Regions from separate parts of the Paenarthrobacter sp. NPDC089322 genome, predicted to be linked through region 1. Evidence: predicted binding sites of a transcription regulator. Region 1 holds the regulator's gene; each other region holds the start of a gene.
The links. The regulator LexA, encoded in region 1, represses DNA repair genes until DNA is damaged. The targets are predictions, from matches to a motif close to TCGAACANNTGTTCGA.

Region 1 (7,770 bases):
GTACCGTCGTCGTCCTCGAAATTGTGGATCTTGGCGTCGTCACCGCTGAGGCTGCGGCCCGCCCAAGGCTGGCCTGCGGAGTCGGTGGCTCCCCCGGCGCCCGCCAGGGCAGCGGCGATGTGGCCGGGCAGATCACGCCTGCCGGCACCCGGATGCGGGTGACCGTCCTGCGGCGCCGGGTGGTTCGCTCCGGAGTTTTGCATCAGCGGCGGCCGGCGACGTCCAACGCTTCAGGCAGCGTGAAGGCCCCGGCATACAGCGCCTTGCCCACGATTGCCCCCTCGACGCCCAACGGCACAAGCTCACGAAGGATCCGGAGGTCCTCAAGGCTGGAAATACCACCCGACGCAACCACAGGCTTACCGGTCTTCTCAACCATCCGGCGCAGCAGTTCCACGTTCGGCCCCTGAAGGGTACCGTCCTTGGTGACGTCCGTGACCACGTAGCGTGCGCACCCGGCGTCTTCCAGACGGGCGAGGACCTCCCAGAGGTCGCCGCCTTCCTTGGTCCAACCGCGTCCTGCCAGTGTGGTTCCGCGGACATCGAGGCCTACGGCGATCTTGTCACCAAAGCGGTCGATGGCCCGCCGCGTCCATTCCGGGTTTTCCAAAGCCGCTGTCCCGAGGTTCACACGCTCAACGCCCAGCGCCAACGCCCGCTCAAGCGACTCATCGTCCCGCAAACCACCGGACAACTCCACCTTGACGTCGAGCTGGGATACGACGTCGCTGATGAGCTCGGCGTTGTTGCCGCGGCCGAAAGCGGCGTCAAGGTCCACCATATGCACCCATTCGGCGCCGGCGTTTTGCCAGTTCAAAGCTGCTTCAAGCGGCGTGCCATAGCTGGTTTCCGAACCCGCTTCGCCCTGCAAGAGACGGACTGCCTGGCCGTCAACGATGTCGACGGCAGGCAGGAGTTCCAGAACGGAGGGAGCAGAGGTGGTCATGTGTGTCCTAGAGGTCGTTTTATGGACCGGGCGATCAGTTGCCCGGAAGCGTCAGGAGATAAGCGGCCAGCAGGGACATCCCGGCCAGCACATAAAAGGAGATCGAGACCCATGCGGGCTTCTTCTGCTGATGGAAGGAGATACCTCCGCCCACCAACACGCCGGCGAGGCCCATGAGCACAACGGACCACATTTACGCGGCACCCGCGCCCTCGGTATTCGCCGAAGGCTTTTTGAGGCTCTCGACCCAGTTGCGCAACAGGCGGGCACCGGCGTCACCGGACTTTTCGGGGTGGAACTGCGTGGCACACAAGGGACCGTTTTCGACTGCAGCGATGAACCGGGCGCCATGCTCGGACCACGTCACCATGGGCGGGGCCATCCGCGGCTGCACGACATCGAAGTTCCACTCCTGAACGCCGTAGGAGTGCACGAAATAGAAACGCTCATGCTCCACGCCTGCAAAGAGCTTGGAACCCTCAGGCACATCCACGGTGTTCCAGCCCATGTGCGGTACAACGGGGGCGGGAAGGAGTTCGACCTTGCCGGGCCACTCAGCCATCCCCTCGGACTCAGTACCGTGTTCCACACCGGCTTCAAAAAGAACCTGCAGGCCTACGCAAATAGCCAGCACGGGACGTCCACCCGCTACGCGGCGGCCGATCATCCGGATGCCGTCCACGGCCTTGAGTTCGTTCATGACGGTCTCGAAGGCGCCTACGCCCGGCACGAGAAGGCCATCGGCGTTCAGTACATCTTCCGGCTTGGAACTGAGGATCACGTGGGCGCCGGCGCGCTCAACCGCACGGACAGCAGAGCGCACGTTGCCGGATCCGTAGTCCAGGACCGTCACCGTGGGCTTACCTTCCGGGGACTGCGGCTTGACGGAGGCGGCAGCGTCAGTGACGGCGCCGTTCTTGAGGATCTGGCCGCTCACAGCGCCCCCTTGGTTGATGGAATGCCCTCCACGCGCGGATCAGACTCTACGGCAGCGCGAAGCGCCCGGGCGAAGGCCTTGAACTGCGCCTCCACAATGTGATGGGGATCGCGGCCGGCCAGCACGTTCATGTGCAGGCAGATTCCTGCGTGCAAGGTAATGGCTTCAAATACGTGACGCGTCAGTGAACCGGTGAAGTGGCCGCCGATCAGGTGGTACTCCTGCCCGGCCGGCTCCCCGCCGTGCACCAGGTAAGGACGCCCGGAAACGTCCACTACGGCGTGCGCCAAAGCTTCGTCCAAGGGCACAGTGGCTTCGCCGAAGCGACGGATGCCTGCCTTGTTGCCCAACGCCGTGCGGAGCACCTCACCGAACGTGATGGCGACGTCTTCCACGGTGTGGTGGGCGTCAATATGCGTGTCCCCCGTCGCCTTGACGGTCATGTCGATCAGGGAATGCTTGCATAGGGCCGTCAGCATGTGGTCATAGAACGGAACCGAAGTGCTGATGTCCGAGACACCGGTGCCATCCAGGTTGATCTCCACCAGGACGGAGGATTCGCTGGTGGTGCGCTCCATGCGCGCGGTGCGGGCAGCGGACGGCGTGGCGCCGGTTTCGCTCATTGGGACGTCCTTCTACACAAAAGTCGGATGGGGGTCTAGGGACAAGTTTAGTTCGGCCGCGTCTTTCCACTGAACAGGGACCGGGCCGGCTGCCGCGATCCGGGGCTCGGCTGCGGCAGAGGCGGCGGCTGTCGTCAGCCGAGCAGGCGTTCCAACGCCTCAAGGAATACGGTGGTTTCCTTCTCGGTGCCGGCCGTAACCCGCAAGTGGCCCGGGATGCCGACGTCGCGGATCAACACTCCAGCATCCAGCAGGCCCTGCCAGATGGCGTGCGGGTTCTCCAGTCCGCCGAAGAAGACGTAGTTGGAGTCCGAGGCTGCGGGCTTGAGGCCCATGCGCAGGAGTTCAGTCACAATGCGGTCGCGCTGTACCTTGATGTCCTCGACATCTGCCATCAGGGCTTCCCGGTGGCGCAGGGCTGCAAGTGCCGTTGCCTGGGTAACGGCTGAGAGGTGGTAGGGCAACCGGACGAGCCGAATGGCGTCAGTTACCTCGGGTGCGGCGGCCATGTATCCCAGACGGGCGCCGGCCAGCGCGAAAGCCTTGCTCATGGTACGTGAGACGATCAGCCGCTCCCTGCCCGGGAGCAAGGTCAAGGCGCTGGGCGTATTGTCGTGAGCAAATTCGTGATACGCCTCATCGACAATCACGATGGCCTGGCTGGCTTCACCTGCTTCATATACGGCCTCCACGACGTCCAGGCCGAGCCCTGTGCCGGTGGGGTTGTTCGGAGAACAGAGGAACACGATGTTGGCGCCGGTCTCCCGGACCTGGGCACCCGCTGAGGCGGCGTCCAAGCCATAATCGTCTGCCCGGACGCCCCGGATGTACTCAGTGTCCGTGCCGCTGGCCAGCAACGGGTACATCGAGTACGTCGGCGGGAAGCCGAGCGCCTTGCGACCGGGCCCCCCAAACGCTTGGAGGATCTGCTGCAGGACCTCGTTGGATCCATTGGCGGCCCAGATGTTGTCCGCCGACAGTCCGTGCCCCAGGTATTCGGCAAGGGACTCCCGCAATTCCGTGAACTCGCGGTCCGGGTACCTGTTCAGTCCGGTGGCCGCGGCTGCCACGGCTTCGGTAATGGCGGCTTGAACGTCGGCCGGCACGCCATGGGTGTTTTCGTTGACGTTGAGCAGAATCGGAACATCAAGCTGCGGTGCGCCGTAGGGGCTCAGTCCACGCAGGTTGGTCCGGAGGGGAAGTCGGTCAAGTCGCTCAAGCTGGTCACTCACCAAGACAGTTTAAGGTGCCGCTGCGACTGCAGAGTAACTGTGACGCCCCGCCCGCCACGGCAGGCAACGTGGAACGCCGGCTGCGACACGGAGGGGAAGTCAGTTGGCGGGGACGAAAAGCTGCTGTCCGGGCTGGATCCGGCCGCCGTGGAGGTCGTTCAACTGGATGATCTCCGCAATGACGTCCCGGGGGTCCCGCTCCGGCGCCGCCTCACCAGCAATGCCCCACAACGACTGGCCGGGTTGAACGGTTACCGTCACTGCTACGGGCGGCTGCAATTGCGCCGCCGAGTCGGATGCCTTCGCGGGAGAGTTGACGAAGCCGGCAAGGCTCAACAGGGCTGCAACCAGGAGCATGGCTGGGATGCCGAAGAAGACGATCCTGCCACGCCGCGTCAGACGGATACGCGCGGGAGCGGGAGTGTTGCGAAAATCATGGAATGCCGTGACTGCGGACATGAGCTGAGCCCTTCTGAGCGATTGCCAGGACCAGTGCTCCGGTATCTGGCTGCCAATTTCCTTGTGTTCTTCTCTGCCGAAGGCCCGGCGTTCGAACACTGCCTTCGAACATCCCGACCCGCTGCCGAATATTTATAGAACACATATTCGAACCTTGCTATGACATTTTTAGCACTTATCAACGAACGGTGTCGAGACTCGCTAGAACAAATGTTTGATAAACGCGTGCGCCTGGCCTACGTTTGAGTGAAGAAACAGGCACTGTTTCAGTGGAACAGGAGGGTCTGACATTTTCAGGCCCGCCATCACCGGCCCCTTAATGTTGCGGCCGGACGAAGCGGAAAGGCATTGGCGAACATGGCAGCGAAAGCCACAGGCGGCGGGGTACCCCTGCGGAGCCAGCAGCCTCAAAAGAGTCCCAAGAGCCTGACCGTAAGGCAGAAGAAGATCCTGGAAACCATCCAGCGGTCGGTGAACGACAACGGCTACCCGCCGAGCATGCGGGAGATCGGCGACACCGTGGGATTGGCGAGCCTGTCCAGCGTCACCCACCAGCTCTCCCAGCTGGAAAAGCTCGGCTACCTCCGGCGGGACCCCAAGCGCCCACGGGCCATGGAAGTTCTGATGCCACTGACGCTTGATGGCGGCGCGACCATTCCCGGAGTGGAAGCACCTGCAACCTTGCGCAGCGCGGGCGGACTGGCCGTTACGGAACTTGCGAGTGCCAGCGATACTGCCCTGGTGCCGCTGGTAGGCCGCATCGCGGCAGGCGGTCCTATCCTCGCTGACCAGACCGTGGAAGACGTCCTGCCCTTGCCCCGGCAACTGGTGGGCCACGGCGAGCTCTTCATGCTGAAGGTCGCTGGTGATTCGATGATCGATGCGGCAATATGCGACGGTGACTGGGTTGTTGTCCGTCGCCAAAACGATGCCATCAACGGCGACATTGTTGCCGCCCTCCTGGACGACGAAGCCACCGTGAAGACCTTCCGGCAGCGTGACGGACACACCTGGCTGCTTCCCCAGAACACACAGTACGAACCCATCCTCGGCGACCAAGCAACCATCATGGGCAAGGTCGTCTCCGTACTGCGTTCCCTCTAAGCGTTCCCTCCAGGGGTTTCCTACGCAGTCGTCCTGGCGGCCAACCGTTCCAGGACCCCTCGCACCACAGTGCGATCCGTCGTTGCCCAGAAGGGGGGCAGCGCCGCCCTCAAAAAACCGCCATAGCGCTCGGTGGACAACCGGGAGTCCAGAACAGCCACCACTCCCCTGTCGCCCGTGGAACGGATAAGTCGGCCCGCACCCTGCGCGAGGCGTATTGCTGCGTGAGTAGCGGAAACAGCCATGAACCCATTACCTCCGGACTGAGCCACGGCCCTTGACCGCGCCGTCATGAGGGGGTCGTCAGGGCGCGGGAAGGGAATGCGGTCTATCACTACCAAACGGCACGATCCGCCGGGAACATCCACACCCTGCCACAGGGACATGGTGCCGAAGAGGCAGGTATCGGGTTCGTCGGAAAACTGTTTTACGAGGGCGGCCATGGTTGATTCGCCCTGGCAGAGAATATCCACGTCCAAGCGCAAGCGGAGCGCGTCGGCGGCTTCCTCAGCCGCGCGGCGGGACGAGAACAGGCATAAAGCGCCTCCCCCCGACGCCCTGATGAGGTCCTCGAGCTCATCCAGTGCCTCCGGGGAGGTCCCCCGCCCGGGTTTCGGAAGATGCTTGGCTACATAGAGGACACCCTGTTTCGGGTAGTCGAACGGGGAACCAACATCCAGGCCGGTCCAGCTGGGCGCGCCGTCTCCTATCAAGCCGAGACCGCCCGCCGCAGGCTCAAAGGCAGAACCAATGGCCAGCGTCGCAGAAGTGAGCACCACCGTGTGTCCCGCGAACAGCCCGTCCCGGAGCTTCCCCGCAACACTGAGCGGGGCGATGTTGATGAGGGCCGGTGCTGTTTCATCGGGCTGTGAATAGCCCTGCTGGGGGTCGAAGGTGCTGTTCCTGGAGAACCAGACAACTTCGCGGTTCTCCTTGGCGGCGAGGAGCCGCTCACACAGTTCCAGGATCAAAAGCAGCCTTGACCGGGCAAGCTGCCGACCGCCGTCGACGACGTTCGATGAGGAGGAGTCCGGCTTCGAGTCCGACAAGGCCGCCCGCGCGGCGTCCCGCAACTGGTCAAGGCAATCCAGCTGTTCGTCGTTGAGTCCGTTGGGCAACAATCCGTTCGGGACCCCGGCGATCGCCATGTCCAGGCGGTCGGCCGCGGCATTGAGGGCATCAACAGTGATGGCGGTGTGTTTGCGCGCACTGGACGCAGCCGCATGAACCATGGCTACCGACAGTTGTCCGGACACAGCGCCCGTTACCCTGTCCTGAAGTTCGTGGGCTTCGTCCACCACCACGACATCGTACTCGGGAAGGACTGCGAGACCTTCAAAGGCACTGACCGCCAGCATTGCGTGGTTGGTCACCACGACATCGGCTTCCGCCGCCCGCGCCCGGGCCTGCTCGCTGAAGCATTCCTCGGCCAGCGGACACTTTTGGGCACCCAGACACTCCATAGACGTGACGGAGACCTGCCGCCACGCACGATCCGTTACGCCGGGCATGAGCTCGTCGCGGTCGCCGGTGGCCGTCTTTTGCGCCCATTCGCGAAGCCGGACTACTTCCTTGCCCAGTTGCGAGGACGGACCGCCCACCGACGCAGCGAAATGCGGCACGCTCGTATCCTCGCCGAGCGAGAACAACTGACCCTCGGTGGGTTCTTCACTCGGAAAGCCGCCTTCAAGCTTTTGAAGGCAAACGTAGTTCGCCCTGCCCTTGACGAGCGCCACGTTAACCGGGCGGTCAAGGGCAGGTTCGATGGTTTCAAGGAGCCTGGGAAGGTCCCGACCCACAATCTGCGTTTGCAAGGCCAAGGTGGCGGTGGACACAAGCGTCGGTTTGTTGCTGTCCATGGAGTGGGCGATCAACGGAATCAGGTAGGCCAACGACTTACCCGTTCCCGTCCCCGCTTGGACCAGCAGGTGCTCCCCCGACTCGATGGCCCGGGTCACATGCTTCGCCATTTCGTGCTGACCGGTCCGGCTTTGACCACCCATTCCGGCAACAGCTTTATCCAGCAACTCGAGGGTGAACTTCTCCCCCGCAGATTCGACGACGTCCGCCGCCACCTTCTCAACCATTGGTGACGAATGACTCCAGCTCGGCCGCCAGCCCTTCACGGACCATCGCCACGACGCGCGTGCCGTTCTCCTCGTGCTCGAGGCTCAGGATCTCGGCATCGGAGTTGTGCAGCCTGTTCACCAACTCGCCGCGGTTGTAGGGAATGAGGACTTCGAGGCGTACGCCGGGCCTTGGGATGGCTTGGCTGATGGTCTCAAGGAGCTCAGGAATCCCCTGTCCGGTGCGGGTGGACACCACGGCGTGCCGCGGTTCCTTCTGCTTCAGCCGTTCCACCACGAACGGATCCGCGACGTCAACCTTGTTCAGGACGACGATCTCCGGAACCTTGCGGGCATCCACTTCGGTGAAGACAGCCCTGACAGCCGCGATCTGGCCCTCGGG
Region 2 (7,770 bases), on a different contig from region 1:
CGTTCCACGGTGGAGCGCTGGATGAGGAACCCGCCGCCCTCCAGCCACTCAAAAGTGGTCCGTCCTCCGGTCTGGGCGCTGGGGATGCTGGTTTCCCATTCGCCGACCAGGATGTTCAGTTGCTCCAATGCGGGTTCTTGTTCGCGTGCCATGCCGCTCCTTCCATCTGTTTAAGGTAAGTCGCGGAGCCCGACACGCATAGGGCCACAGCGGTGGCATGATGGGCGCATGAGCCGAGTCACCTGCGATCTCACTGTGTCCTTGGACGGCTTCGTCGCCGGTCCCAACCAGAGCCTGTCCGAGCCCTTGGGCGAGGGCGGAGAAGACCTGCACCGCTGGCAGTTCGAAGAGCGGGAAGAGAACGCGGCCGAGATTGCGGGGATCCTTGAGGCCGGGGCGTACATCATGGGCCGGAACATGTTCGCCGGTCCCGGACCGGGAGCGTGGGCTGAGGATTGGCGAGGCTGGTGGGGTGAAGAGCCGCCCTACCACGCTCCGGTTTTCGTGTTGACCCATCAGGTCCGCGAGCCGTTGGAGATGCAGGGCGGTACCACCTTTCATTTCGTCAATGACGGGATTGAGGCTGCCCTGTCCCGGGCAAGGGAAGCAGCGGGTGGCAAGGATGTGGCAATAGCAGGCGGTGCTTCGACTGCGAGGCAGTTCTTGTCGGCGGGATTGATCGATGAGCTACGGCTCCACACTGCGCCCATCGTCCTGGGCGGGGGCGAGCGCCTTTTGGACGGGGTACGCGATATCAGGCTGGAGCCAACCGCCGTGAGCAACAGCAGGTTCGCCTCCCACGTGCGCTACCGGATGCTGCGTTAGCCGCGGTGGTTGCACCCCGAATGGCTGCGGCTCTTAATTGTCCGGCGCCCGCTGTACACTAAAGTATCGAACATATATTCGAATAAAGGTGTGTTGTGGGCGTGATAGTCGGCCCCCGCGTGATAGATGCGGGCTTTTCCCTGGTTTCGGTGCTGCTGGCTCCGGTCGCGGTGGCAGCGGGGTATCCGTCGCCTGCCCAGGACTACTTCGATGGGCGGATTGACCTCAACGAGCACTTGATCAAGGACGTCACCAGCACCTTCGTTGTAAGGGTCACGGGACAATCGATGGAAGGGGCGGGTATCAGCGACGGTGACGAGTTGATCGTTAACCGGGCGTTGGAGCCCAAGGATGGGTCCGTCGTCGTGGCTGTCCTGGATGGTGAGTTGACCATCAAGAGGCTCCGCGTCACGTCCGACGGAGTGGTTCTTCAAGCGGACAATCCCAAGTATCCGGACATCAGGGTCCCGGCGTTGTCGGAGTTGACTATCTGGGGCGTCGCCACGACGTGCCTCCACCACATCTAACGTGCGGGTGGCGCCGTGGAGTTGCGAACCACCAGCTGCGGCGTCAGGCGCTTGTCCGCGACGGGAGCATCGGGATGATCGAGGCGCTCCAAGGCTACGACGCCTGCAACCCGGCCGAGCTCAACGGCGTGCAGGTCTACGGACGTGAGGTCGATGCCGTGCAGTCTTGCGATCCTTGAATCGTCGTAACCCACCAGGGAAAGGTCCGTGGGTACTGTCAACCCGCGGGCGTAAGCGGCCTCACGGACACCCAAGGCGAATTGGTCGTTGTGCGTGAAAATCGCCGTGGGGCGGTCCGGTGCATCCAGTAAGCTGGCAGCCGCGCGCGTCCCGGCTTCCTGGGTGTAGTCCTCCGCTGTGACCACCCGGGGCTCCAGGCCCGCCTCTTTCATGGCGCGTTCGTAGCTCTTTCGACGCACCGTGTGCCCCTCGTACTCCGGCCCCGCGAAGTGGGCGATGCGCTTGTGCCCCAGGGCGAGGAGGTGTTCGGTCGCCATCCGGGCGCCCGCGTCGTCGTCGGAATACACGCTGTCCACGCCATCCACCTGGCGGGTCACGCTCACCAGGGGCACCACTTGGGCCAACTCCCGCACGTCGGTGTCCGGGTCCAGTAGCGTCGCGGCGATGATGATGCCAACGCGCGCCTCAATCAGGGAGTCAATGGCGCCCTGGTCCACGCCGTCGACGGACCGGGAAACGCTGAGGATCAGCCGATTGCGGTCGTGGGGAAGCGCCATCCTGACGCCGCTGAGGATGTCGGCGTACACCTCGTTGCGGATGTCCATCAGGTAAAGGCCGACGGCGGAACGGTGCTTGCGTGCCAGATCGGCGGCTACTGCGTTGGGCCGGTAGCCCAGACGCTTGGCGGCGTCAAAGATGGCCTGCTTGGTTTCGCCGCTGACGCCGGGGGCGCCCCTGAATGCGAAGGATACGAGTGTTCGGGAGACGCCTACCTCGCGCGCGACATCGCTTTGCGTCGCGGGGCGTTGCTGCCGGTCGGGAGCCATAGCTCATCCTCCCACGCCTCGAAGGGGAAATGTTCGTCATTTGTTAGTTTGACCTTACATTTACGCCTTTCGCGCGTTAGTCTGTATTTAGAGCGGGTGAGTATGACCCGCACCACACCTGACAAAGGAGTCCTGATGTCTGCTACCCAGATGCAGCGGGATGGCGCCCCCAGCGCCGCGCTTCCTCCGCTGAGCAACGGCCCCCATCGCAAGCGGCTGGGCCTTGTTGCCCTCGTAGCCACGTTCGGCGGCCTGTTGTTCGGCTACGACACTGGTGTCATCAACGGTGCATTGCGACCAATGACGGTCGACCTCGCGCTGACGCCGCTGACCGAAGGGATCGTCACCAGCTCGCTGCTGTTCGGGGCCGCAGCCGGGGCGGTCGGCGGAGGCCGGTTGTCCGATAGCTGGGGCCGCAGGAAGACCATCATCCTCCTGGCCATGCTGTTCTTCGTCGGAACCCTCGCCTGCGTGTTTGCGCCGAGCTTCGAGGTGATGGTTATTGGCCGGGTCATCCTCGGCCTTGCTGTGGGCGGCGCGTCCACCGTGGTTCCCGTCTTTCTGGCTGAGCTGGCGCCCTATGAAATCCGGGGTTCCCTCGCGGGCCGCAATGAACTGATGATTGTCATCGGCCAGCTCGCCGCATTTGTCGTCAACGCAATCATTGGCAACATCTGGGGTGAGTTCGGGGGAGTCTGGCGGATCATGCTTGCCGTTGCCGCGCTGCCGGCCATCGCCCTTTTCTTCGGGATGCTGCGGATGCCCGAGTCGCCGCGTTGGTTGATTTCCAAGGGCCGCAACCAAGAGGCTTTGGCTGTCCTCAAGACGATCCGTTCCGAGGACCGCGCCGAGGCTGAAATGGCCGATGTGAAGCACCTGGCCGAAGAAGAGAAGGCCTCCAAGGCGACGTCGTGGGGTGCCCTGAAGGACAAGTGGATCCTCCGGATCGTCCTGGTGGGCATTGGCCTGGGCGTGGCCCAGCAGCTCACCGGCATCAACTCGATCATGTACTACGGCCAGTCCGTGTTGGTTGAGGCCGGGTTCGACTCGAGTGCCGCCCTCATCGCCAACATCGCACCGGGCGTCATTGCGGTCGTGGGTGGCATTATCGCGCTCTCGCTCATGCAGCGTGTGAACCGCCGGACCACACTGCTCCTTGGCTTCACGCTCACCACGGCATGCCACTTCCTGATCGGCATCGCTTCGATCGTCCTCCCGGTCGGCAATGCTGCCCGCCCGTTCGTCATCCTGTTCCTGGTGGTTGCCTTCGTGGGGTCGATGCAGACCTTCCTCAACATCGCCGTTTGGGTGATGCTGTCCGAGATTTTCCCGCTGCATGTTCGTGGATTCGCCATCGGACTTTCGGTGTTCTGCCTGTGGATTGCCAACGCCCTCCTTGGTCTTTTCTTCCCGACCCTCGTGGCGGGCGTGGGGATCACCGGCACGTTCTTCCTGTTCGGGGTGGTGGGCATCCTGGCACTCGTCTTCATCTACACCCAGGTTCCCGAAACGCGTGGTCGCACGCTGGAAGCCTTGGAAGAGGACGTCACCACCGGCGCGATCTACCTGGTGCACAAGAAGGAGTCCGCGAACTCCTAGTTTGCACCCAACTGAGTCGCAGTAGAGCGCGTTTAGACCCGTCAAAACGCGCTCTGCTGCGACCTACTTGGGTGGGGCGTTTTTTGTCGGGGCGTAGCAGTACAGTGGATGTATTCGAAGATCTGTTCGAATAGTCGGCGTGTCATCCAAGGGGATGCCGGCACGCCTGCTATGGCCCGAGCGAAGGATGCGCATGTCCAAACCAGTCCTCATGCACCGGATGCAGGAGATCGCCCACGTGGATATCAACTGCTTCTATGCCTCGGCCGAACGCGCCTTCAACCCGGCCCTGGAAGGCCAGCCAGTGATCGTATTGTCCAACAACGATGGCTGCGCAGTCACCAGATCACCGGAGGCCAAGAAACTGGGGATCAGTTTGGGAGATCCGTGGTTCAAGCTGGCGCCACGAGCCAAGGAGTGGGGACTCGTAGCACTGTCCAGCAACTACGAGCTTTACGGAGACATCAGCTCGCGGGTCATGGAGCTGCTGGGACGGTACTCCGCCTGGCAGGAGGTCTACTCCATCGACGAGGCCTTCCTCGGAGTGAGGGGCGAACCCGGCAGCCTCCTGGAACTTGGCCGCACCATCAAGGAAGCCTGCCGCAGGCATGTCGGAGTTCCAGTCTGTGTCGGCATTGCGCCTACCAAGACCCTCGCCAAGTTGGCCAATAAGTGGGCCAAGCACAATCCGGACTTCAACGGCGTGTGCCGGTGGGAATCCGTTCCCGAGGAACAGCGCGAAGCCCTCATGTCCCGCTTGTCCGTCATTGAAATCTGGGGAGTCGCCACGAGGCTCACCAAGCGCCTGAACGCGATGGGAATCTTCTCGATATTGGACTTGCTCCGCGCAGATCCTGTTGCGCTCCGGGACAAGTTCTCCATCGTCATGATGCGTACGGTCCTGGAACTGCAGGGCACGCCGTGCATCCCCATGGAAGAGGAAAGGATCGGGCGGGACCAGTTGATCTTCTCCCGCTCTTTTTCGACCCCCATCACGACGACGGCCGAATTACGGCAGGTGCTCAGCGTCTACGGCCAGATGGCAAGTGCCCGGCTCGCAAAGCACGATCTTCAAGCAAAGCTGTTGACGGCCTTCGCAGCAACATCCGTCTACAACCCCAGCGACAAATCCTTTCCCACGGTCAACGTCAGGCTTCCCATGCCCACCGCAGATCCGGTGCTGCTGACCAAAGCTGCGCATGCCCTGATCCCAAGGATCCAGGAAGGTGTCCGTTACGCGAAAGCCGGGATCATGGTCACGGACCTACGGCCCAGCGGCAACCAGAAACCACTGGAAACCTTCGAGAACCGCCATGAAGAACGCGGCATCGGCACACTGCTGGAAGACGTCAGCAAGCGCTATGGTCGTGGCTCCATCGGCCTGGGCCACGCGGGCATCAGGGGAGGCCCGGACTGGTCCATGAAACGCGACATGCTGAGTCCCCGCTACACCACCAACTGGGACGAGCTTCCGTTGGTAAAGGCGGCGTAGCGGGGAGGCAGGAACACCTATGCCCGGAGCCGGTATCCCCGCTTCACCACGGTTTCCACGAGCTTGCCATCCGGAAGCGAGGACCGCAGACGGCTCACGGTCATATCCAACGCGTGCACGGAACCACGGAGATCCAGGAGGTCCGAGAGCGCCTCGCGGGACAACACAGCACCGCCGGCTCCGAGGAGCGCCCGGAGCAGGAGCAGCGGCGCCGGAGCGAGTTCCACTACTTCGCCGTTGATCCGCAGGCACCGTCCGCGCAGCTCGATCGTGGCCGACTTCGTTTCCAGCCGGCGCACGTGGTTCAGGGACAAATGCTCCGTCACCAGGCGAATCAGCGCCCCCATGCGGTAACGGTCGGGAATGAGTGGCGCCAGCCCGGCGTCGACCAGTGGCTGGGCGGTGACCGGCCCCACGGCGGCAACAGTGACGGGGCCCTTCAGTGCCTCAATAAGTTGGCGGTAGAGGCCCATCTCGTGTGCTGTGCTCCACATCGCGTCCACGGCAGGGGCGCTGGTGAAGGTCAGGACGTCCAGGTTTCCGCTGCACACAGCTTCGATGAGTCGGGGCAGCTTGTCCTCGCCGTCGGGCTTCACCCAGCGGTACGGAGTCACCGTGAGCACATTGGCGCCGGACATCCGCAGCCGCTCCAGCTGGCGGACGTCGGTGTATCCGTGGAGCTGCACGGCTACGGTCTTGCCTCGGACGCCTTCGGCCAGGAGCATGTCCACCAGTGTCGCCGTGGTTTCGTCGCTGCTGATTCCGACGTCGGCAAGCCCGGCGGCGCGGACGGCACCACGGGCTTTGGGTCCACGGACGAACATGCGGCAAGCGGACAACGTTTCCAGGAGTTGCTCGCCGATGCCAAAGGAATCCGCGGCTTCGCACCAGCGGCGCATTCCGTAGGCGGTGGTGGCGATGCAGATGTCCGGCTTGGCCGCAATGATGGCGCGGGTGTCCTCAATGAGGACAACGTCTTCCTGCACCGGCGCGATCTTGAGGGCGGGCGCATGTAGCACGCTCGCACCGCGCCGCTCGAGGGCTTCGATGAGGTCCCGGGAACGGCGGTGCGAGGTGACGCCGATCCGGAAGCCGTCCAATGGTGCTTCGGCGGCCTCGGAAACGTCCGGGGAAACGGTGGCGTCCTTGGCTTCGAGAACACTTTCAACAGTCATGGGTCTACCTTCAGGCTTCAAGGAGCGAAGCCGCGAGCCGGCTCAGTTCAGCGGATGCTTCGGCATGATTACGGTTGGCTTCAGCCACCCTGACCACCTCGCCAATGACCAGCACGGCCGGGTTGCTGCAACCTGAAGCTGCAGTTTCAATCGTACCGAGATCCGCGATGGTGGTGCGTTGGCCCGGGCGGTAACCCCGCTCCACCACAGCCATCGGCATGTCGGAAACCATCCCGGCCCGGCGCAGGCCCGCGGCCAGCTGTGGCAGGGTTCCGATGCCCATGAGCACAACGATGGTGCCGCCCAGCCCTGCCAAGTGGGTGTGCTCCTTCTCGGTGAGCGGAGCATGACCGGAAACGACGGTGAACATGTGGCTAACTTCGCGGTGGGTCACCGGAATGCCCGCCGCCGCAGGGACGGAAATGGCACTCGTGACACCGGAAATAACGCGGACGGGAACGCCGGCAGCAACACAGGCCGCCACCTCTTCGCCACCGCGGCCGAAGACGTACGGGTCACCGCCCTTGAGCCGGACCACGTTCTTGCCCAAGAGGGCAGCTTCCACCATGAGCTTCTCGATATCACGCTGCGTCACCTTGTGGTGGCCCGGCTGCTTTCCCACGTCGACGAGCTCGGCAGACGTCAGGTCGGCGAGCTCCTGGTAGGGGGCAAGACGGTCGTAGAACACGACGTCGGCATCCCGCAAGGCGTCGACGGCCCCTACTGTGAGCAGATCCAGGGCACCAGGGCCGCCGCCCACCAAGGTCACCTGGCCTTCGTCGCCGGGAGCAGGCTCAAACGCTACGGGAACCCCGGCATCGCGGCACCGCTGAACCAGCGGCAGCCAGCCGGTCCCGCCGTCGTCCACAACTGCCACCAGGAAGGGACGCTCCGGCAGTGGCCCGTCACCCGGTGCCCCGGCAGGGGTGCTGAGGCGGTAGACGGTGGCGCCGGCCGCCTGGTAACGCCGCACTGCTTGGCGGGCCGTTTTCTCCGATCCCGTGACGAGTACGTCGCGGCCGGTGAGGTCAATGGTGAGCTGCATGGAGTCCTCCTAGTGTTCTGCGCCGGCAGTACTGCGGACCGGGATGGTGGAGGCGATGAGCACGCCGCCCTTTTCCTCGTTCGTCGCGGGGCGGATCTGG
Region 3 (7,770 bases), on a different contig from region 1:
AACACTTCTTCGTCGGCCTGGACCTTGCGGGACACCACTGGCGCCTTGAGTTGCTGGGCGCGGGCGGAGGCAATCACTGGAGAGTCGACGTCGAACCCCAGAGCGGCGATAGCCGGTTCCGCGTGCAAGGCCGCTTGCTCGCTGATGATCACGCGGGCCTGGCCCATGGTCCACAACTGGACGTCCTTGGTGCGGTGGCGGCCCTCGAACTCGAAGCCGAGCTGGCCCAGGAGCTTCTCCAGTTGGGCGGTGTCGTCGGCTTTGACCTCAGCGAAGTTGAACCCCGCGGGCTCGTTCACCTTGGGCAGCGTGGCGAGTTCCATGGGATAACGACGCCGGGTGGCGGCTTTTTCATCCGGCGCCGCGACCGTGGGGGTGCTTGCGAGCCACTTGGCACTCTGTTCCTCGAGCCAGATGAGGGAACGCATGGCATCCACGGCTGTGCGCTCCACGTCCGACTGGCGGAAGACGTCGTTGAAGACTTCAAGCGAGACGGGGCCGGTGTAGCCCGCGCGGACCACGTGGCCCATGAACTTGGCGAGCTCAAACTGTCCCTCCCCGGGGAAAACCCGGTAGTGGCGGCTCCACGAGAGCACGTCCATGGACAGCTTGGGGGCGTCGGCCACCTGAACGAAGAAGATCTTCTCCGCGTTGATGTCCTCGATCGGAGCGGTGTCCCAGTCGCGGGAAAGGATGTGGAAGGAGTCCAGGCAGGTTCCAAGGTTGGGGTGGTCGGCCAGTTCCACGAGTCGGTAGGCGTGCTCGTAGTCGTTGACGTACTTACCCCAAGCGAGGGCTTCGTAGGCAACCTTGACGCCGTGGTCTCCCGCCAACCCGGCGAGTTCGCGGAGCTGTTCGGCGCGCAGGTCATCGTCGTCAATGGTTGCCGTGGCCACGTTGGAACACACCAAGATGGTGTCCATGCCCAGGCGTGCCATGAGCTTGAACTTTGCCTCCGCCCGCTTGAGGTTGGCCTTCAGCAGGTCCGGGGTGACGCCGTCGAAATCGCGGAACGGCTGGTAAAGATCCAGGCCCAAGCCCAAGTCTGCGGCCATCTTCCGGACGTCCTCGGGGCTGAGCGGGGACGTGACGAGGTCCTGCTCGAAGATCTCGATGCCGTCGAAGCCCGCAATCGCGCAGGCCTGCATTTTTTCCTTCAGCGTGCCGGAGAGGCAAACTGTGGCGATTCCGGTGCGCATCAGTGGGCCGCCTTTACCAACGCCGGGGCTTGCTCTTCTGCTGCGATCAATGCGAGGAAGTGTTCACGCATGCGGTTGCTGTCGGCGTCCTTTCCGGTAAAGAGTTTGAAAGCGTCCGCCGCCTGACCAACTGCCATGCGGCCGCCGTCGAGCACGTCGCAGCCCTTGGCGCGCGCCTCGCGGACCAGTTGAGTCTCGATGGGGCGGTAGACGATGTCCGCCACCCAGTGGCGCGGTTCCACGAGGTCGATGTCCAGCGGCAGGCCCGGGTGAGCGGCCATGCCGATCGGGGTGCAGTGCACCAGGCCGTCGGCGAGCGGCATAATCCGGCTCAGCTCGGCGGTGCTCCGAGGGGTGACGGTAGCGGCGGGGAAGAGTGCGTTAAGTTCGGCAGCACGTTCGGTTGCGCGGTTGGCGTCCATATCCACGAGGTCCAGGTTTTTGACGCCTGCCTTAAGGAGCGCATAGGCGACGGCGGAACCGGCACCTCCGGCACCCAACTGGACCACCCGGTTGAGCTTTGCCCCTGGAAGCCCGTCCGCCATGGCCGAACCGAAGCCCGAGAAATCTGTGTTGTGGCCAATGAACCGTCCGCCCTGGATCAGGACGGTGTTGACGGCACCCAGGCGATCGGCGTCGTCGGAAATTTCGTCAAGGTGCTCCAGCACGAGCTGCTTGCAGGGGTGCGTGATGTTGAGGCCGTTGAAGCCCATCCGCTGGGCTGCTTTGAGCAAATCCCCGACGGCGGTGGCCGGCAGCGCGAGTTCCAGCAGGTCGATGGGGCGGTACAGCAAGCGAAGGCCCTGCACATCGGCTTCCCGTTCATGCATGGGCGGAGTGAGCGAGGGCATGACGCCTTCACCAATCAGGCCCACCAGAACGGATTCGGCTCGGTTGCTCATCCTCAAGCTCCTTTTACTTCGGCACCGCAGGCTGTGGTTCTGAGGCCCACTCGTCCGGGTGCATGATTCAGGTTACTACAGTTGTTCATATTCCGCACGCATGTTCTTATCGCGAACATTTGACGCGCACCCTGACCCAACTGAGTCGCAGTTAAGCGCGTTTAGAGAGGTCAAAACGCGCACTAATGCGACCTAGTTGGGTCAGCGCTGGGGCAGGCGGGCCGCGAGTTCCGCCGCGGCTTCCTGCAGGGTGGGCACGTGTGCAATGAGTTCCTCCATGCTCATGCGGAACACCGGGACCGCCGTGGCGATCGAAGCGAACGCGTGGCCTTGCGAATTGAGGATCGGGACCGCAACAGCGCGCATGCCGATCTCGTTCTCTTCATCCATCACGGCGTAGCCCTGCCGGCGGACCTGCTCGATTTCCTCGCGGAACTGGTCGCGATCGGTGATGGAGTGCTCCGTCAGCGCCTCCAGCGGGAGCTCTTCCAGGAGCCGCTTGCGCTCGATTTCCGTCTCGAAGGCAACGATCGCCTTGCCCACGGAGGTGGTGTGCAGCGCGCCCAGATGGCCGGGATCGCTGGTAACGCGGAAGGTTTTGGGGCCGTCCACCTTGTTCACGGTGAGGTGGTGGTCGCCGTCGCGGACCGAGAGGATGGTGGCTTCATGCGTGCGCTCGGTGACCCGCTGAAGGACCGGAAGCGCCGTGGCTGCGAAACCGTGATGGTTGGAGACCCGCTGCCCCAGCTGGAAAACGCGCAAACCCAGGTGGTAGCGACGGCCATCCGCCTCATAATCCACAAACCCGTCGCGGGTTAGTGAACCCAGTAGGCGATACGTGGTGCTGAACGGTAGGCCCGCGCTCCGCGCCAAGTCCGCTGCACTGGCTCCCTTTGGCTCGTTCCCAAGCAGCACCAGCAGGCTTAAAGCCTTGCCAACCATGTCGGTCTTTGTGTCCTCTTTCACACTCATAAGTGAAATGCTCTCACATTGTGAGAGCTATTTCTAGATAGTGGGGACTTCTCTTGACAAGTGACCCCACTCACAGCCACTATTGCTGTATTGCACAAGTAGCTCTCACCATGTGGTTACTTTCGGGATGGACCGGCCGCACCTCGCTTGGGTCTTCCCCTACAGCTTTATCCGCGACATCGTTGTCACAGAAGGAACTCCCCAAATGAGCCAAACCATGCCGTCAGCGACGCCAGGCACAGCCGAAACCACGGGCACACCCAAGAAAGCCGCACTCGCGAGCTTCCTGGGCAGCGCCGTCGAGTACTACGACTTCTTTATCTTTGGCTCGGCCGCAGCCTTGATCTTTCCGCACGTATTCTTCCCGGATGCCGACACGAACGCCGCGGTCATGTCCTTCGCGACGTTCGGCTTCGCCTATGTGGCCCGCCCCGTTGGTGCAGCCTTCCTCGGCCACTTCGGTGACCGCATCGGCCGGCAAAAGGTCCTGATGTTCACGCTGATCCTCATGGGTGCGGCCACCTTCGTCATCGGCTGCCTCCCCGACTTCAAGACCATCGGCTGGTGGGCTCCCATCCTCCTGGTTCTGGCCCGCCTTGCCCAGGGCCTGTCCGCTGCAGGCGAGCAGGCCGGTGCCTCCTCCATGACCTTGGAGCATGCTCCCGACAACCGACGCGCGTTCTTTACCTCCTGGACCCTGACGGGCACTCAGGGCGGCCTGATCCTGGCATCACTCGTCTTCATTCCCGTGATGGCCCTGCCCGAGGACGTGCGGTACAGCATAGGCTGGCGCATCCCGTTCTGGCTCAGCGCAGTCGTAGTCATGGTGGCCTATTTCATCCGGCGCACCCTGCACGAGCCGCCGGCCTTTGCCGAGGCCAAGAAGAGCAACCAAATCGCCAAGCTGCCCATCGCCGACCTGTTGAAGCTGCACTGGCGCGATGTACTCCGCGTCATCTGCTGCGCGTTCATTGCCGCCGTCAGCACCGTCTTCAGCACGCTGGCCATCAAATACGCCACGGACGTCGCCCAGGTCAGCAGCACCATCACGCTCTGGCTCGTGGTTGTGGCCAACGTCGTGGCCCTCGGCTCCCAGCCCCTGTTCGGTATGCTGGCGGACAAAATCGGCCGGAAGCCGGTGTTCATCTACGGCGCAGTAGCAAGCGCCATCATGACTCCGTTCTTCTTCCTAAGCTTCGAGTCCGGCTCAACGCCGCTCATGTTCCTGGCCGCCATCGTTTACTTCTCCCTCGGCTACGCAGCAGCCAATGCAGTATGGCCGTCCTTCTACGGCGAAATGTTCAGCACCAAGGTCCGCTTTTCCGGCCTCGCCATCGGTACGCAGCTCGGTTTCCTTGCCGCCGGCTTCGCTCCGACGATCGTGACGGCCATCGGTGGCACCAAGCCGGGAGGATGGGTGCAGGTTTCCATCTTCACAGCAGTCATCTGCGTCATCGCGGCGGTTTCGGCCCTGACTGCCCGCGAATCCGCCAAGATTCCGACCGCGCAGCTCGGCCTCCACAAGTAGGCCACGCTCCACCAACGCGAACGCTCCTTCCCGATTCCCGGGAGCGCCTACCGCAAACGGCAAGCGAAAAGCCCGGCATGTCCGTTGGCATGCCGGGCTTTTCCGTGGCCGAGTAAGAGCATCGCCCTAGGCAACCGGGAAGGAACGACGGCGGCCCCAACCTACCGCGGATTCAACGCCACAGGCTTGAACGCCCCGCGGCCCGTCCCCGAGTACATCAGCAGCGTCCCGTCGCCGGCCACGCCCACCACAGCAGGATCGCCGGTGCCCGTGAAGCCGTTGCCCAGAGCGGCAATGCTGGAGAACATGTTCCAGCCGGTTCCAAGGCTCACGCTCGAAAGGAACCCACCGCTCCCGTTGCCCGGGTACAGCCACAGCCCACCGTCACCGGTACGACCCACCAGGTCCTCGCGGCCGTCACCGTTGAAGTCGCCAGCCTGTAGGACGAGGTTGAACATGTTCCAGCCAGTACCGATTTGCTTGCGGGCCAGGAAACCGCCTGAGCCATTGCCCGGGTACACCCACAGCACACCGTCGGGAGACTGCGCCACGATGTCAGCTTTGGCGTCACCTGTGAAGTCGCCCGGAGCCAGCAACTGCGTGAAGCCTTGCCAGCCCGTGCCGATCTGTTTGCGCGCCAGAAACTGCCCGGTACCATCCGTCGGGTAGAGCCACAGCGTCCCATCGGATGCCCGCGCAACCAGGTCAAGGTGCCTGTCGCCGTCGAAATCACCCGCCGACAGCACCGTACTGAAGGCACCCCACCCCGAACCGACCTGCACCCGCGGCAGGAAGCTGCCGGAACCATTGCCGGGGTAAAGCCACAACGCGCCATCCGTGCCACGCGCCAGGACGTCCGCCGCGGCATCGCCGTCGAAATCGCCTGCCTCCCACACCTGCCGGAACGTATTCCAACCTGTTCCGATGGTCAGTCGATCGGCAAAGCCGCTGCCGTCGCCCGGGTAGAGCGTCATCCCTCCGCCTGCTGCGGCGGCAAGAACGTCGACGCGCTGGTCGCCCGTGAGGTCCCGGCCACCAACAATGTCGCCGGCCCCGTTCCAACCACTTCCGACGGCGGCACGCGGCAGGAAGCCACCCTTACCATCGCCGGGGTAGACAAAGAGGGTGCCGTCCGCGGCACGGGCGAGGAGCCCTGCTTTCCCACCGCCGAAGGAACCAGCCGGAGCGAGGGTGTTGAACGACTCCCAGCCTTGGCCTATCTGCCGCTGTTCAAGGAAGCCGCCAGCGCCGTTGCCGGGGTACAGCCAAAGCCGTCCGTCATTGCCCGCCGCGATCAGGTCGTTGCGGGCGTCGCCGTTGAAGTCGCCCACGGCCACAAGTTGGGTGAAGCCCTGCCAGCCGAATCCGACCTGGCTCCGCGCCAGGAAACCGCCCTTTCCGTTGCCCGGGTACAGCCAGAGTGAACCGTCGCTGGTGCGGGCGAGGAGGTCCGCGAAGCCGTCACCGTTGAAGTCGGACGTGCCCAGGACTGCGTTGAAGATGCCCCATCCGGATCCGATTTGCACGGGGTCATCGAGGCGGTTCCCCGGCAGGCCTGCGAAGAGGAGCAGGCTTCCGTCCGCTTCACGGGAAATGACGTCGGAAAGTTTGTCGCCGTCGAAGTCACCCGCTGAGAAACGCATCCGGGCCTTGAGCTTGGGGTCGGCGTTGATGGTGACCGTTGCCGATGCCGAGGACACGGAGTTGATGGTGACTTGCGTGCCCGTGTAAGTGGTGAAGGTGCTGCCGGCCTGCCACGCGTGGTTGGGGCTGTACCAACCGTTGAAAGGCCGGGTGTCGGGCATGAGGATCAGGGATGATGCAATGGTTGCCCCGCCCCGCTGGACGATCTTGACCCCACGGTTGCCGGTTTGTCCTGCCGATGACAAATAGGAGTCGTAACCAACAGCTTGCCTCAGTTCGAGGTAGTAAACCTCCCTGCTGACGGGGTCCGTGAACTTGATGGCACGCTGCGCTTCCGTTCCACCCCACGGTTTGAGCGTGTAGCTTTTGACGCCGCTGGCTACCCCGACATCGCGGATCTCGTCACCCCGCCCCAAGCTTGCGTAATCCCAGAACGTGGAACTCACAACCGGCGACGCGTATTGCGCTGCACCCATGATGTCCGTGGTGTCCCCGTACTCGCGGATGTAGCAGGAGGGGTCGGTAAATTGTCCGCTGCTGTTGACCGCGACATCCGACGCACCACTGCCGCACTGCAGCGCGTCCGCGTGCATCAAACCCATCACGTGCCCGAATTCGTGGCTGATGACATTCTTGGTGAACTCGCTGATTTGCGGCAGCAGGACCCGGCCGCTGTAGCTGCCGCTGCTGTACCCGGCGCCGAGCGCGTTTCCGGAGAGGGTGGATGTCGGGATGAAGATCACCAACGCTGTGTAGGGGTTCGGCGCCCATCTGAGCTCGCTGGTGATGGTGGACATGATGGTGCTGTAGTGGTCCGTGGACCGTGCCTTGGACTGGAATCCAGCCACTTTGCTGGCGACTGACATGGACAGTTTGTTGTCCGTCATGGCCTTCCAGTAATTACTGGTGGCCGCCACGGCCTGCTCTGCGCCGCTCATGGAAACAGCATTCGTGTTGTCCGCGAGCTTGGCCGTGACCAGCTTGACCTGGATATTGCCACCGGGCCCGGATGCGGCAACACCGTCCCGGAGGAGGGATTCGACGTCGGCAGATGCGTCCGTGGGTGGCGGGGCCTCACCCACCGGCGTCTCAAACGTATGCTCCGAGTGGGGTGTCCCCTCAATGAATTTGACGTTCGGATTATCGGGTTTGGGTTCCGGAACAGCCGAAGCCGGGGCCTGAACGAAAAACAGGCCGGTGGCGAAAACCACCAGGCCTGTGGACACCGCGATTGCACGTCGCAAAAAACCCATCGAATCTCCCGGGGACGGAGTCTGCGGTTCCTGTGAGTCTCAAGAACCGTGATCAGGTTACAGCGGAGCACTTACGCGTTCGGGAAGCACACGCCAGCAGTGCACGAGTCCTTCCATAGCTGCTGCCCTGCGCCGTCGCACCCGCCATGGAAACGCAACCATCCCGGAATGCTTACCGGCACCTAACCACGCCGAAACGCAGCGGCAACAATGCCACCCCACACTGGAATAGCCAGCAAGTGCGGGCATCAGCTCCAATTCAGGAGGACACC

Region 2: the regulator LexA is predicted to act here: its motif matches at 4,073-4,088, upstream of AB0N65_RS13230 (Y-family DNA polymerase).
Region 3: the regulator LexA is predicted to act here: its motif matches at 2,194-2,209, upstream of AB0N65_RS11020 (shikimate dehydrogenase).

Annotation. Positions count from the first base shown of each region.
Region 1 is NZ_JBFBGW010000006.1:156,048-163,817, reverse strand. Features, by position in the region: gene AB0N65_RS09120 (SseB family protein) at 1-203, opposite strand, end outside; gene priA (bifunctional 1-(5-phosphoribosyl)-5-((5-phosphoribosylamino)methylideneamino)imidazole-4-carboxamide isomerase/phosphoribosylanthranilate isomerase PriA) at 203-946, opposite strand; gene AB0N65_RS09110 (hypothetical protein) at 981-1,139, opposite strand; gene hisH (imidazole glycerol phosphate synthase subunit HisH) at 1,140-1,883, opposite strand; gene hisB (imidazoleglycerol-phosphate dehydratase HisB) at 1,880-2,506, opposite strand; gene AB0N65_RS09095 (histidinol-phosphate transaminase) at 2,641-3,738, opposite strand; gene AB0N65_RS09090 (LysM peptidoglycan-binding domain-containing protein) at 3,838-4,197, opposite strand; gene lexA (transcriptional repressor LexA) at 4,555-5,301, shown strand; gene AB0N65_RS09080 (ATP-dependent DNA helicase) at 5,322-7,388, opposite strand; gene hflX (GTPase HflX) at 7,381-7,770, opposite strand, start outside.
Region 2 is NZ_JBFBGW010000012.1:77,524-85,293, reverse strand. Features, by position in the region: gene AB0N65_RS13255 (hypothetical protein) at 1-152, opposite strand, end outside; gene AB0N65_RS13250 (dihydrofolate reductase family protein) at 229-825, shown strand; gene AB0N65_RS13245 (S24 family peptidase) at 921-1,352, shown strand; gene AB0N65_RS13240 (LacI family DNA-binding transcriptional regulator) at 1,349-2,359, opposite strand; gene AB0N65_RS13235 (sugar porter family MFS transporter) at 2,495-3,958, shown strand; gene AB0N65_RS13230 (Y-family DNA polymerase) at 4,152-5,450, shown strand; gene AB0N65_RS13225 (uroporphyrinogen-III synthase) at 5,468-6,625, opposite strand; gene cobA (uroporphyrinogen-III C-methyltransferase) at 6,636-7,670, opposite strand; gene nirB (nitrite reductase large subunit NirB) at 7,680-7,770, opposite strand, start outside.
Region 3 is NZ_JBFBGW010000009.1:5,754-13,523, forward strand. Features, by position in the region: gene AB0N65_RS11015 (TIM barrel protein) at 1-1,199, opposite strand, end outside; gene AB0N65_RS11020 (shikimate dehydrogenase) at 1,199-2,101, opposite strand; gene AB0N65_RS11025 (IclR family transcriptional regulator) at 2,303-3,073, opposite strand; gene AB0N65_RS11030 (MFS transporter) at 3,279-4,601, shown strand; gene AB0N65_RS11035 (VCBS repeat-containing protein) at 4,763-7,498, opposite strand.